Regions from separate parts of the Rossellomorea sp. GCM10028870 genome, predicted to be linked through region 2. Evidence: riboswitches for the same ligand, from Rfam matches in the RefSeq annotation. Region 2 holds a riboswitch; each other region holds the start of a gene.
What was found. Region 2 has a riboswitch for cobalamin ahead of ACFQWC_RS09070 (ribonucleoside-diphosphate reductase subunit alpha). Riboswitches for the same ligand answer to the same signal wherever they lie in the genome.
Positions count from the first base shown of each region.

Region 1 (4,646 bases), 830 kb from region 2:
GGATAAGGGGCAGAGAAATGTATGTATTCTTCCTTCACGTTTAGGTAACTTTCATCTAACACAAAGTTCTCTGTCGCACTCTCCTCAGGAACGATTACCATTTGAGGTTTTGCCACTAAAGGATGAGCCTGTTTTTGAACCTTTGTATGATACACCTCTTCTATATGTTTCTCTTTCAGAACCTCTTCCGGGTGGTGGAGAAGTTTGGTTCTTCCTTTGTCTAAGAGAAGTAAGCGATCACAGTATAAACTTGCTAAATTTAAATCATGAAAGATCGCGATTACCGTTAATTTTTCGTGTACCGTTTGATTCTTGATTAAATCCAATAGTGATTTCTGATACGATAGATCAAGATGATTAGTAGGTTCATCAAGCAACAGGACCTGTGGTTCCTGAGCCAGAGCCTGTGCTAGGAACACCCGCTGCCGTTCTCCCCCTGACAATTCATGAAGGTAGCGGTGCTGAAAGGACGTAATGCCCGTTTGGTTCATTACCCTCTCTACGATTTCAACATCACGTTCAGTCGTTCCTTTAAAAAAACCTTTCTGGTGAGCATATCTCCCAAGCATAACCGTTTCCCTCACTTCATAGGAGAAGGATTCTGTCGATATCTGAGGAAGTACCGCTAACTGTGTTGCTAAATCCCTTGAAGAAAAATGATGCAGTTTTTTTCCTTTTAACGTGATGGTTCCATCCATTAATGGAAGCAGACCCGTCATGGCTTTTAACAGCGTCGTCTTTCCACTGCCGTTAGGTCCAAGAATCCCAAAGAATTCTCCTTTATCTATATGAAAATTCATGTCTTCCACGATTTTTTTATCGTTGTATCCAACAGTCACCCCGTTTATATCAATCATGATGAAAGACCTCTTTTCTTTAGGAGAATATAAGCAAACATGGGGGCACCGATTAGGGATGTTATCACTCCGATTGGAAGTTCTGTGGGTGCAATGATGGTTCTCGAGATAAGATCCGCCAGAACGAGAAAGCCTCCGCCTACTATGATAGACAAAGGAAGTAAATGCTTATGATCATGCCCTACCATCCTCCGTAGAAAATGAGGGACCACAAGACCAACAAATCCGATCGTACCTGAAACGGCGACAGCCGCTCCTGTCAGGATACTTCCTGCAATTAAGATGAGCAGTTTTCTCTTTTGTACGGATATCCCGATATGATGGGCTTGTTCTTCACCAAAACTCATGCCATTCAGTTCCTTGCTATTAAAAAACAACAAAATCACTCCAATAAGGAAAAACGGGAATATAATCGCAATGTAATCCCACCCTCTCATGGATACACTTCCAAGAAGCCAACCAATGATTTGCCTTAATTCTTCTCCAGTTAGGGCGATCATTAAGGAAATAAAGGACCCTAAAAAAGAGCTGAAAATAATTCCTGTTAATATGATTGTTTCTACCTTCATTGTTCTTTCAACTTTTTGCGCAAACCATAATACGAGGAACACGGTAATAATCGAACAAAGAATACTGAGAAAAGGAAGCGTAAACTTACCAATGAACGGAATGCTCCAATTAAAAAACAATGTAATAACAGCTCCGACTGATGCTCCTGAAGACACACCCAATGTATACGGATCCGCCAGCGGGTTGCGCAAAAGTCCTTGAAAAGAAGCTCCTGCGATTGCTAAGGAGCTTCCAACCAAAAGTGCCAATAATACTCTGGGTAATCTAATTGAAAAGACAATGTTTGTAAACATCGGATCAATCTCTTCTGGTAAATGGTATCCTAACCATTTAGCTCCGACGATGTACAAAATGTCCTTCGGCGGCACCGGAATGGTTCCAATCGATATACCGGCAAGAAGAGCGAATAGTAAAAACGATACTGCCAATCCGTATGTTATCCATATTTTATTCTGTAAATAACTCCGGATAGATCGACTTTGCAATTTCCTCTACTCCTTCAACCAGTCTTGGGCCAGTACGTGTGACCAGGTCAGAATGTACGTCATGAACTTCCTCATTTTTCACAGCACTCACGTCTTTCCATCCTTCCCGGCCCATCACTTGTTCTTTAGGATTTTCGCTGTAGTAACCATATGTTGTAATGATGATGTCTGGATTTGATGCGATGACTGCTTCCTGGTTTACTTGGATCCATCCCTCTTGATCACTCATCACATTTTCGGCATTTACAAGTGATAGCATTTGATCGATGAATGTATTTTTACCTGTAGAATATATGTCAGGCGAAGGTGACACCTCTATATACACTTTTTTCTTTTCGGAGACACCACTGACTTTTTCCTTAATGGATTCTAGATCAGCTTTCATCTCCGAAATGATGGATTCAGCTTCATCTTTCTTGCCGACCAATGTGCCGATGTTTTCCATCGTGGTGTATACTTCCTCAAAGTTATGGGCATCACGTACGATATATACCTTTACCCCTGCACCTCGAAGCTGTTCTAACCCCTCTTCTGCCGAAACAGCAGTGGACTCATGAGCGAGAACCAAATCCGGATTCAGACTGATAATCTTCTCAACGTTAAATTCCATTCCACCTATTTTTTCTTTCTCCGCCGCTTCTTTTGGATAATTATCAAAATCTGAAACCCCCACAATTTCCTTATTCAACCCTAACTCGAATAAGATTTCTGTGTTGCTTGGAATCAATGAAACAATATGCTTAGGTTGCTCTTCCAGCGTAACTTTATTACTAAGAGCGTCGCTTACCGACAAAGGGAAATCAGATTGTCCCTTAGTGACTTCTCCATTACCTTTTCCCTTTTCTACATTTTCACCATCAGCACCGCATGCTGAGAGGATCCCTAAAGATAATAATAGTGCGAAAATGATTTTGAAGTGTTTCATGTTTTTTCCCCCTGTGAATTGAACTTATTGTCAGACAAAAAAACACCTCTAGTGGGACTAGAGATGTTGTGTAAGATGCAAAAATGGCTTCCATACCGTCAAACATGCACATTACACCTTTCTATCCGCGTAGATTTGGTGCGAAAGACATTAGGCAGGTCTCCTGGCTCATGGTCAATGTTTGCTGCACCTTCCCATACCTATTAGTACAGTGGCATTCATACAGCGCACTTCCATTTACAGTGGCGGGACCGCGTTGGAATTACACCAACTTCCCTATTATGAAGCTAAAAGTTTGCTACCGAAACTTCCGCTTCACCTAATCTCGTATCATATGTAATTGTTCCGTTCACATGAATTATACACAAGTTATCATCGTTAGTGAATTGATTTTTATGAATTTGTGGAAATTTGCAGAATGATTGAATCTACCTCTATAATGCATGTTGATGCCTGGGCTATAGAATAGGAAAAGAGCTTTGGCTTATGTGATTTATCAATTGCCCACTTATAGTAAACCATATAGGCAAAGAAGCTTTGATGCTAATTGATTGTCGCTTCCTCCCTTTCATGATAGAATCTTTTTCAAGCTATTGCTTTACTACTTTAGAGTGGCATATGTATAGGAGGTTTTCGCAATGAATGAAAAGAAAGAGTTCGCTACTTTTGCCGGGGGTTGTTTTTGGTGTATGGTAAAACCATTTGATGAACTACCGGGTATTATTGACGTCGTATCAGGTTATTCAGGGGGCCATCTTGAAAACCCTACCTATCAGGATATCAAAGCCGGTAACAGCGGACATTATGAAGCTGTTCAAATTACCTTCGACCCTGCTCTCTTTCCCTATGAAAGATTATTAGAACTATACTGGCCGCAAATTGATCCGACTGATGACGGAGGACAATTCCATGATCGCGGTGACCAGTATCGCACAGCTATTTTCTATCACAATGATCATCAAAAACAATTAGCAGAAAACTCGAAGAAAGAAATAGAAGAAAGTGGACGATTCAAAAATCCAATCGTCACAAAGATCCTACCTGCCTCAACCTTCTACCAGGCAGAAGAATATCATCAAAAGTTCTACAAAAAGAATCCCGATGAATATAAACAAGACCGGGCGAAATCCGGTCGTGACGAATTTATTGAGAGTCATTGGGATAACCCAAAAGCTTAAGGGCTTTAAAAAAATGTATCATTCCCCGAGAATGAAAAAAACTCCTTTCGCCAAACTAATTGGCAGAAAGGAGTTTTTATATGAAGAAAAATGATCACGTTAAAGAAGATAAAGAGCAAGTCGTTGGATATGAAGGGCCAGGGAAACTGGTGAACTTCTTTGATCCCTATCCAGCTGAAGACGAGGCGAAAGTGAATAATTCTGATACGGTGGATAATCATAGTTCTGAATGAAAATGAAAATATAAGGTGATGGTAATCATGCATCAAACCATCACCTTATATTTTTTTTATCCTATAAAACGGTTTACCTTCACTTGTTCATCTAAGATCAATTCCGCCGTAAGTTGTCCAGAAAGCGTGACCATTGGCACACCTCCACCCGGATGGGTTGAACCTCCAACAAAATACATATTAGAGAGCACTCTGCTCTTGTTCGGAATCTTGAAACCGCCGTTAAGCTTCCGGTCTGTGACAGTACCATAGATCGATCCACCATTCGCCCCATAAAGGGTTTGAATGTCGTTTGGAGTGAAGGTATATTCGTATTCTATATGATCCCTTAAATTGGTTACGCCCATTTTCTCAAGCTTATCCAGGACTTTGAGGCGATAAGATTCTTTGTATTGTGC
Region 1 is NZ_JBHTGN010000001.1:931,689-936,334, reverse strand. Features, by position in the region: gene ACFQWC_RS04905 (adenosylcobinamide amidohydrolase) at 1-857, opposite strand, end outside; gene ACFQWC_RS04900 (FecCD family ABC transporter permease) at 854-1,912, opposite strand; gene ACFQWC_RS04895 (ABC transporter substrate-binding protein) at 1,875-2,837, opposite strand; cobalamin riboswitch at 2,974-3,175, opposite strand; gene msrA (peptide-methionine (S)-S-oxide reductase MsrA) at 3,476-4,015, shown strand; gene ACFQWC_RS04885 (hypothetical protein) at 4,096-4,248, shown strand; gene ACFQWC_RS04880 (phytoene desaturase family protein) at 4,305-4,646, opposite strand, start outside.
Region 1: another riboswitch for cobalamin. It lies ahead of ACFQWC_RS04895 (ABC transporter substrate-binding protein); the one in region 2 lies ahead of ACFQWC_RS09070 (ribonucleoside-diphosphate reductase subunit alpha).

Region 2 (4,646 bases):
GATCTTTATTGATTTGTTCTGGATTGTCATTGGCTCTCTTTGTCATTATCTTTCATCCTCCCTTAATGAGTCGTTGTTGTACAATACCCTTCTTGATGAGAGGAAAACATCGGGGAGGAATAGAACATAAGAAAGCCACCTATCTATACAGGTGGCTTTCTACAATGGTGCTTTAGATTTTTACATCGACTTTAGCATTTTTCTTTAAATCTTCTACGTGTTGAACAAGCTTTTCTTGTTTTTTCTGTTGTTCTAACTGAGTCTTGATCTGAGGTTTAACTTCTTCAAATTTTGGTGCATCCTTTGATTCACCCTGACCTTGCTGACTTGCGTACTGATCGTAAAACTTCTTCATTTCCTCTTCAGAGACTTCTTCTACTTTGATTTCTTTCTCAACGTAGTTTGTGTATTTGATGTTTTCAGCGATTTGAGTTTTTAACTCATCCATCGTGAATCCGGCTTTTTTCATTGCATCTTCAAACTTCTTTTCATCACCGTACTGCTTTTTAACTTCTTCCAGTTGTTTATTGATTTCATCTTCTGATGCCTTATATCCTTTTTCATCGGCTTGCTGCATAAGGAGTGTTTGTCCAACCAGACTATCAATAGTTTGTTCTTTTATCTTCTTTGCTGCCTCTTTACTTGTCGGGTCTTGACCCATTTGTTGATACTGCATTTGTGATTGAGTCAATACGTTGTTGAAATCTTCACCTTTAATTTTTTCATCGTTTACAATGGCAACGATCTTATCTTTTTCAACCTTTTGTTCATCCATTTTCTTCTGCATTTCTTCCATCTGCTTAGCTTGCTCCTCTTGAGCCTGTCCATCGCTTTTTTCTTCTGTCTTCGCTTTATCTTCAGCTTGTTTTTGGCTCTCCTCGTTCGAACCGCAAGCGGCTAGTCCAATCGTTAGTAATGCTAATAGTAAAGTCGTTAATAATTTTTTCATAATAGACTCCTTTCAGAACTAAGGTGTGATTTCGAAAAAAATCACTTAATGCGCATTTTAAATGAAAAAACCGTAAAAAGAAAGTATTTAAGCTGAAAAGTATTGATTGTAATAAGGTTGAAATACATTAAATTGCTTATATGGTCCCTCTTTCACTATTGTGTATGCGGTTACATTTGAACTGAAAGCTCCCGGGTAGAAATGAAATTGTAAGAGGATTTTCACATACATTAAAGCCGAACTAAAAAAAAGAGGCTGTTTAAATCGAGTTCATTCTCCATTTAAACAGCCAATAAAAAATATTGGGGACCAAAGAATACTGTCAAACAACCTTCTATTTGAATTATAGAGAGTGGGAACATTTTCTTCAACTAACATGTAGGAAGGTGTCGGCTGACTAGTGTCCATTTGAAGGTTGTATTCAATCTTCTCCTATTCTTTTCATGGAAAATAATAATTATAAGCATATTTCATAGGAAGGATTTATCCTTCCTTCTGTTCAACTTATTACAACTCTTGACTTTACGAGTGTAATAGAGTGATACTATTAAAAGATTTCAACTTCTAAACAAAGTGAATAGTTCCACTTGTAAATTCATTTTTAATCGTTTATGATGATACAGAACACAACATTTAGTGTTATGTTTGATGATTTTAACAATATATTGATTATAACCTGTGAATAGGGTGTCTGAATGGACTTAAAAGGGAATCCGGTGTGAATCCGGAGCTGTCCCCGCAACTGTAAGTGCTGACGAAATAAGGAACTGCCACTGTCTTATACGATGGGAAGGCCTTAGAGTAGGGTGAAGCATGAGTCAGGAGACCTGCCTTATTTATTCACGTGTTATCTTCTTCGGGAATTGGGAGGATAAAGCGAGGATTGTAATAGGCTTTAAGTCTATGTACATATCTCCGTATATATTAGGCCCATCCTTCTGAAGGATGGGCTTTTTTGAATCCTATCCACACTGTATAAATTGGGAGGAATATTTATGTCAATCGTATCACAAGAGCAGCGACTAATAGTGGAAGCAGAGGAGATTATAACAAGTCTCCACAGTCGTTTTCCACAGCTCCATTTTAAAGAATTCGATGAAAAGATTTTTATGTATGCTAACGGACAGTCTGTACTGAGTAAAGAAAAGCTTTATCATTTCATGATTCTCACTGCAGTTGAACGTATTTCTGCCCATGAACCCGATTGGACCTATGTGGCTGCAACACTTTATTTAAAAAACCTTTATCGTACAGTTGCTAATTCCAGGGGAATTGAAAAAGACAAGTTATACAGTTCCTTTAATAAATCAATTCACGAGTTGACTGATCGGAAATTATATACGTCAGCCCTGCTCGAATCTTATACAAAAGAAGATATAGACTTCCTGGCAACGATCATGGATTCATCTAAAGATCAATTGTTTACTTACATAGGGATCGTCACATTAACAGAGCGGTATTTAACAAAATCCCATGATGGAAAGATTCTTGAATTACCACAAGAGCGATTATTGATCATTGCCATGACTCTCTTTATGAACGAACCGCGTGATAAGCGGATGGCGCTCATTCAGGAAGCGTATTGGGCACTATCCAATTTGTATATGACGGTAGCCACCCCTACATTCGCCAATGCGGGGAAAAGTCATGGTCAGTTATCAAGTTGTTTTATTGATACGGTGGCAGATGATTTAAGGAGCATTTATGACAGCAATACAGATGTTTCCACATTAAGTAAAAACGGTGGAGGCCTGGGTATCTATTTAGGGAAAGTCCGAAGCAGAGGAAGTGATATTAAAGGCTTCAAGGGTGTAAGTTCAGGTGTTATTCCATGGATGAAGCAATTAAATAACACGGCCGTATCGGTTGATCAATTAGGCCAGCGTCAAGGAGCAATCGCTGTATATTTAGATGTATGGCATAAGGATATTTTTCCTTTTCTTGATACGCGATTAAATAATGGAGATGAAAGGCAGCGTACTCATGACCTCTTCACAGGTGTCAGCTTACCTGATTTATTTATGGAGCAAGTGGAGAAAAGAGGGGAATGGTATTTATTTGATCCTCATGAAGTGAAAATAGGCATGGGTTTTTCACTGGAAGATTACTATGACGAAAAGGATGGAGAAGGCTCGTTCAGGGATAAGTACTGGGAGTGTGTAGAAAACCCTGACCTTTCAAGGGAAGTGGTCCCAGCGATTGAAATTTTCAAGCGGATCATGATTTCCCAGCTTGAAACGGGAACACCCTATATGTTTTACCGAGATACAGTCAATCGGCTAAATGCCAATCAGCATAAGGGGATGATTTACTGCAGTAATTTATGTACGGAAATCGCCCAGAATATGAGTGCGACCATTATGGAAGAAGAGGTCATAAAGGACGGGAAAATCATTACCTATAAATCTCCGGGAGATTATGTCGTCTGTAATCTGGCATCTGTTTCTTTAGCTAAAACGGTAATGGATGATGAGCTGGAAAGAGTGGTGTCCATAGGAGTAAGATTACTGGATAATGTCATTGATATAAATAAACTTCCAGTCCTGCAAGCCCAACTGACAAACAGGCGCTATAGAGGGATTGGATTAGGAACCTTTGGGTGGCATCACCTTCTTGCTTTAAAAGGGTTGAAATGGGAGAGCGATGAAGCCGTTGATTATTGTGATTCCTTATACGAGGATGTTGCCTATTACACGATTAAAGCCAGTCATGAATTAGCAATAGAAAAAGGATCTTATCCATATTTCAGCGGTTCAGATTGGTCCACCGGAGAGTATTTTTCCAAAAAAGGATATTCAGGACCAAGGTGGAATGTACTCAGGGAGGAAGTTTCTACTAAAGGGATACGAAACGGATATTTAATGGCCGTCGCCCCTAATTCATCCACCTCGATCATAGCCGGATCCACAGCAAGTATAGATCCTTTGTTCAGATTAGAGTACTCAGAAGAAAAGAAAGATTATAAGATTCCTGTTACAGCCCCTGATTTATCACCTAAGACAACCTGGTATTACAAAACGGCCTATAACGTAGATCAGCACTGGAGTATTAAACAAAATGAGAAGAGACAGCGTCATATAGATCAGGGAATATCGTTTAACTTGTATGTGCGAAATGATATCAAGGCGATAGAGTTATTATCTCTTCATTTAGATGCATGGAAGTCAGGGTTGAAAACGACCTATTATGTGAGATCAACATCTGTTTCGAATTTTGAAGAATGTGAAAGCTGCCATAGCTAACCGGGAGGAAGATGATAACGTGAATGGATTGAAGAAGCGAATCTTAATAGATTCAGAGGCACCAAATAAATCAACAGGTATCGTAAATGGGAAAAGTTCGAATATATTGAACTGGGATGATGTCAGGTTCTCATGGGCATATCCGAAATATAAGAGAATGCTCGGGAATTTCTGGACACCTTTTGAAATCAATATGGCAAAGGATATTAAACAATTTCCGAATCTTTCATCGAGAGAGCAGGAGTCCTTTTTAAAAATCATCGGTTTACTGGCTCTACTTGATAGTGTGCAGACAGATTACGCCGGTAAAGTGGCAGACTATCTGACGGATTCCAGCTTAAATGCGCTGATGATCATTCTTGCACAGCAAGAGGTTGTACACAATCATTCCTATAGCTATGTATTATCGAGTATCGTGTCAAAAAAGAAACAGGATGAAGTGTTTGATTTCTGGA
Region 2 is NZ_JBHTGN010000001.1:1,764,373-1,769,018, reverse strand. Features, by position in the region: gene ACFQWC_RS09080 (hypothetical protein) at 1-46, opposite strand, end outside; gene ACFQWC_RS09075 (SurA N-terminal domain-containing protein) at 173-949, opposite strand; cobalamin riboswitch at 1,618-1,798, shown strand; gene ACFQWC_RS09070 (ribonucleoside-diphosphate reductase subunit alpha) at 1,945-4,191, shown strand; gene ACFQWC_RS09065 (ribonucleotide-diphosphate reductase subunit beta) at 4,211-4,646, shown strand, end outside.

Region 3 (4,646 bases), on a different contig from region 2:
TCCATATCGGCTTCCAAGAATCGTCGCGGTAATTCCTACTGCCAATGTTTGTCCGCTGATTGGTACGAGTGGCAGTGGAATCTCGATTTGAGCGAAAATCCCCGTAATCGCAGCAAAGATGGCACAGTGAATGATCATCCTTAGTTTTTCTCCGTTCACTTTCAAATCCCCCTTGTGTATGTAAACTATGTATAACATTAAGTTAACACAATTGAAAGGATTTTGGGAAGCTTATTTTTCTTCCCTCTCGTTTTTTAACTGGGAGCATAAACATTACATATCATTTCTTTAGCCTGCCATTCTAAAGCGGTTTTTAATGAAACCCTCCCTTTTGGGAACTCATCAATCCCCTTATCACTCACCAAATATAGGATAGTGCGATTTGGCTGATGTTCATTAAATACTTGAATGATTCTTCCTATGGCTATGTATGGCATTTTCTTTCTCTCCTTATGAGCAGGACGCACTTCCTTTCACCTGCGCCCTGCGTTTTGTAAAGGTGGATCACACGAGCGTACAGCTACACTCGATCATATTTCTCTTCGTTCTCCGTCTATTATCTTTCATTTTTAAGAAGCACTTCTTCACGCACTTGTTCCGCAGCTTCCACCATGGTTTTAAGAGCTAAGACCGTCTCATCGATCCCACGTGTTTTCAAACCACAATCCGGGTTGACCCAGAATAAATGGGGATCCAGCACTTCCAGAGCCCGATGTATATTGCGGATTAATTCTTCACGTTTCGGCACCCGTGGACTATGAATGTCATATACCCCGAGACCAATCCCTTTGTCATACGTATAATCTTCAAAAACATGGATCAACTCCCCATGACTTCTTGATGTTTCAATCGAGATGACATCAGCATCCAGATCACTGATGGCATCTATAATATCTTCAAAATCCGAATAGCACATATGTGTGTGGACCTGGGTTTGCTTCTGTACAGATGAAGTGGCCAATCTGAAGGCATAAACGGCAGCCTTTAGATATTCCTCCCAATTTTCACTCTTTAAAGGCAGACCTTCCCTAAGTGCCGGCTCATCGACTTGTATCATGCGAATCCCATGGGCTTCTAATTCCTCTATCTCTTTTTGGAGAGAAAGTGCGATTTGATTCGATACTTCATATCGTGATATATCATTCCGAATAAATGACCAATTTAGAATCGTGATCGGGCCCGTTAACATCCCTTTAACCGGTTTATCGGTTAATGATTGGGTATATACGGTTTCTTTAACCGTCATCGGTTCTTTAAAATTCACATCACCGTAAATGAGTGGTGGCTTCACACATCTGGAACCGTATGATTGTACCCATCCAAACTTCGTAAATTGAAAACCTTCTAATTTCTCACCAAAGAATTCAACCATATCAGTCCGCTCGAATTCCCCATGTACAAACACATCAAGACCTATTTGTTCCTGAATTTCAATCCAGCGTTTTATTTCCGCATGAATATATTGTTGATACTCCCCATCAGAAAGTTCTCCCTTCCTCCATTTCAACCTTTGCCTTCTTACTTCCTGGGTTTGAGGAAAACTTCCTATGGTAGTGGTAGGTAGAAAAGGTAATGAAAAGTACTTCGCCTGTTCCAGTTTACGAATATGGAAAGGATCCTTTCTCCCTACATTATCGGGTTGCAATTCCTCAACCTCTTCCTGCACCTCCCTATTATTGCGCAGGGGTGATTCGTTTAAATTCTTAATCGCCGTTACACTTTGAGCAATCTCATCTTCTATTGTCTCGACTCCCTCACGAATCCCCTTCGTTAAAATTGTGATTTCATGTAATTTCTCATCAGCAAATGATAGAGCGTCAATGAGAGGTGTATCAATTGCTTCTTCATTCTGCAAGGTTACAGGTACATGAAGTAAACTGCATGATGGTTGTATGATCAAGCGATCACTCGGAACATACCCTGCAATGAACGATAGAAGCGAATGGGTATCAGCAAGATTACTTCTCCAAATATTCCTGCCATCAAGAATGCCGGCAGCCAGGAATTTATCTTTAGGAAAACCAAATCTTTTCAGCGCCGCCAAATTCTTACCACGATCATGCATAAAATCTATCCCTATGCCGTCCACTGGGAGTGCTAACACCCGCTGGTACCTTTCCAAACTATCATAATAGGTTTGGAGGATGATCTTTAACCCGGGGCAGGATTCTTTAAGTGTTTGATAGACTTCTTTAAATTGATCCATCTCTTCATCCCCGATGGATGTGCACAAGATCGGTTCATCCATTTGTACCCACTCTACACCCTCTTCCTGTAAATCACGCAATACTTCAGCATAAAGAGGGACAAATTGATCAACGATGGTTTTATAGTCCCCGTTATCATACCCTTTGGACAATTTCACAAATGTGAACGGACCTAAGATAACCGGTTTTCCTTCTATACCCAGTTTTTCTTTTGCCTCCCTAAAAAAATGGAGGGGACGATTTTCCACCAACCGGGGAACGATCCCATCAAGTTCAGGGACGAGATAGTGATAGTTGGTGTTAAACCATTTTGTCATTTCCAGTGCCACCGCGTCCTTTGATCCTCTGGCCATTTCAAAATACGTTTCAAGAGAGACCTTACCCCCACCATAATGAAACCTCTTAGGAACCAAGCCGAACATGACGGCTGTATCAAGCACATGATCATATGAGCTGAAATCTCCAACCGGAATCAAATCAATTCCCTGATCCAGTTGCTTCTTCAAATGGTTGACTCGTATTTCCTCCATTTGTTCTAAGAAGGAATCCTTTTCAATCTTCCCTGCCCAAAATTGTTCCAGCGTCTTTTTCCATTCACGCTTTTCACCGATTCTTGGATATCCTAAATTTGAACTGATCACCTTACTCATTCAATCCTCACTCCTTATACTTGATATGGTTGTCATCAACAAAAAAATCTCCCTTTCAAATGAAAGAGAGATTCATACGCATCACTAACTTGAGTTGAGACAATCTTGTATTCTCAACACGTATTCCTCACCCCTCTCTATATCCACGTAGAGCATAAGCGCATACAACAGGCAGGTCTCCTGACTTAGGTTCACAGCTTCTTATCCCTTCCCATTTCAACAGAAATAGTGGTTGAATGATAAGTCGCTCCCCATTACAGTGGCGGGACCGTGCCGGATTTTCACCGGTCTTCCCTTTTAGCTGAGCATGACTCAGCACCTATTGCATTTGTCTATTTAATTTTTCTTTCATAAAAACGAAAAGCCCTCTCTTGCGAAAGAGAGGGCTTCATGTTTATGAGAATCCTCTCTTATTTTCCAAAGCAAAGTGCTTTGCAGGAATTAGCACCTTTTCAACACATCGGTTGAATGGTTGCCGGGTTTCACAGGGCCAGTCCCTCCACCACTCTCAATAAGAGTTACAAATATATTCATTTACTATTCCGAAATTTGTAATAATCGTAGCACGGTACATATAAGCTGTCAAAAGAAATTTAATTCATACCTTACACGTTTCTAATAATAGGTACTTTCTACATAATGACATTTGATACAAGATCTTGTTACATCCGTTTCATAAAAGACATGTCTGCAGTTTTCCTGAATGCTCTTCACTTCTTTTTCGAGTTGGATGACTCTCTGATTGAGCTTTACGATCTCATTCTTCAATTTCAGTACATGACAAGAAGGTTTATCGATAGATGTTTGATCCATTTTCCACAAACTCCTTCGATTTTTCTTTCAATCCTTTTTCTATTTCCTTATGAGCATCATTCATGCTAGTCTCCTTCATTCCCCTTATGTCATGTGATATTCTCATTGAACAAAATTTCGGGCCACACATTGAACAAAAATGGGCCGTTTTTGCCCCTTCTGCAGGAAGTGTTTCATCATGATACTCCCTTGCACGCTCCGGGTCCAGGGATAAATTAAATTGGTCATTCCATCTAAATTCAAATCGAGCCTTAGAAACGGCATTATCTCTGACTTGTGCCCCTGGATGGCCTTTCGCCAAATCCGCTGCATGTGCTGCGATTTTATAAGCAATGACACCTTCTCTCACATCATCTTTATTCGGTAATCCCAGATGCTCTTTCGGTGTTACATAGCACAGCATGGCTGTCCCAAACCAACCGATCATGGTAGCCCCTATGGCGGAAGTAATGTGATCATACCCCGGTGCAATATCTGTCGTTAATGGCCCCAAGGTATAAAAAGGAGCTTCATGACAGATTTCCATTTGCTTATCCACATTCTCTTTAATCATATGCATCGGTACATGACCAGGGCCTTCAATCATGACTTGTACATCATGCTTCCAAGCAATTTTGGTTAGCTCGCCTAATGTTTCAAGCTCGGCAAACTGTGCTTCATCATTCGCATCAGCAATTGATCCGGGTCTTAAACCATCTCCTAAGGAAACGGAGATATCATAGGCTTTTAAAATCTTACATATATCTTCAAAATGGGAATAAAGAAAGTTCTCTTTATGATGGGCAAGACACCATTGTGCCATGATTGAACCTCCACGGGAAACAATGCCTGTTGTACGATCAGCCGTCAGATGAATATACCTCAATAAAACACCTGCATGAATGGTGAAATAGTCAACACCCTGCTCCGCCTGTTCGATCAATGTATCCCTGTACACACCCCATGTAAGATTCTCAGCAATTCCGTTTACTTTTTC
Region 3 is NZ_JBHTGN010000006.1:174,306-178,951, forward strand. Features, by position in the region: gene ACFQWC_RS21370 (biotin transporter BioY) at 1-165, opposite strand, end outside; gene ACFQWC_RS21375 (hypothetical protein) at 255-437, opposite strand; gene metE (5-methyltetrahydropteroyltriglutamate--homocysteine S-methyltransferase) at 557-2,857, opposite strand; cobalamin riboswitch at 3,011-3,195, opposite strand; SAM riboswitch class I at 3,265-3,375, opposite strand; gene ACFQWC_RS21385 (hypothetical protein) at 3,473-3,670, opposite strand; gene thiC (phosphomethylpyrimidine synthase ThiC) at 3,648-4,646, opposite strand, start outside.
Region 3: another riboswitch for cobalamin. It lies ahead of metE (5-methyltetrahydropteroyltriglutamate--homocysteine S-methyltransferase); the one in region 2 lies ahead of ACFQWC_RS09070 (ribonucleoside-diphosphate reductase subunit alpha).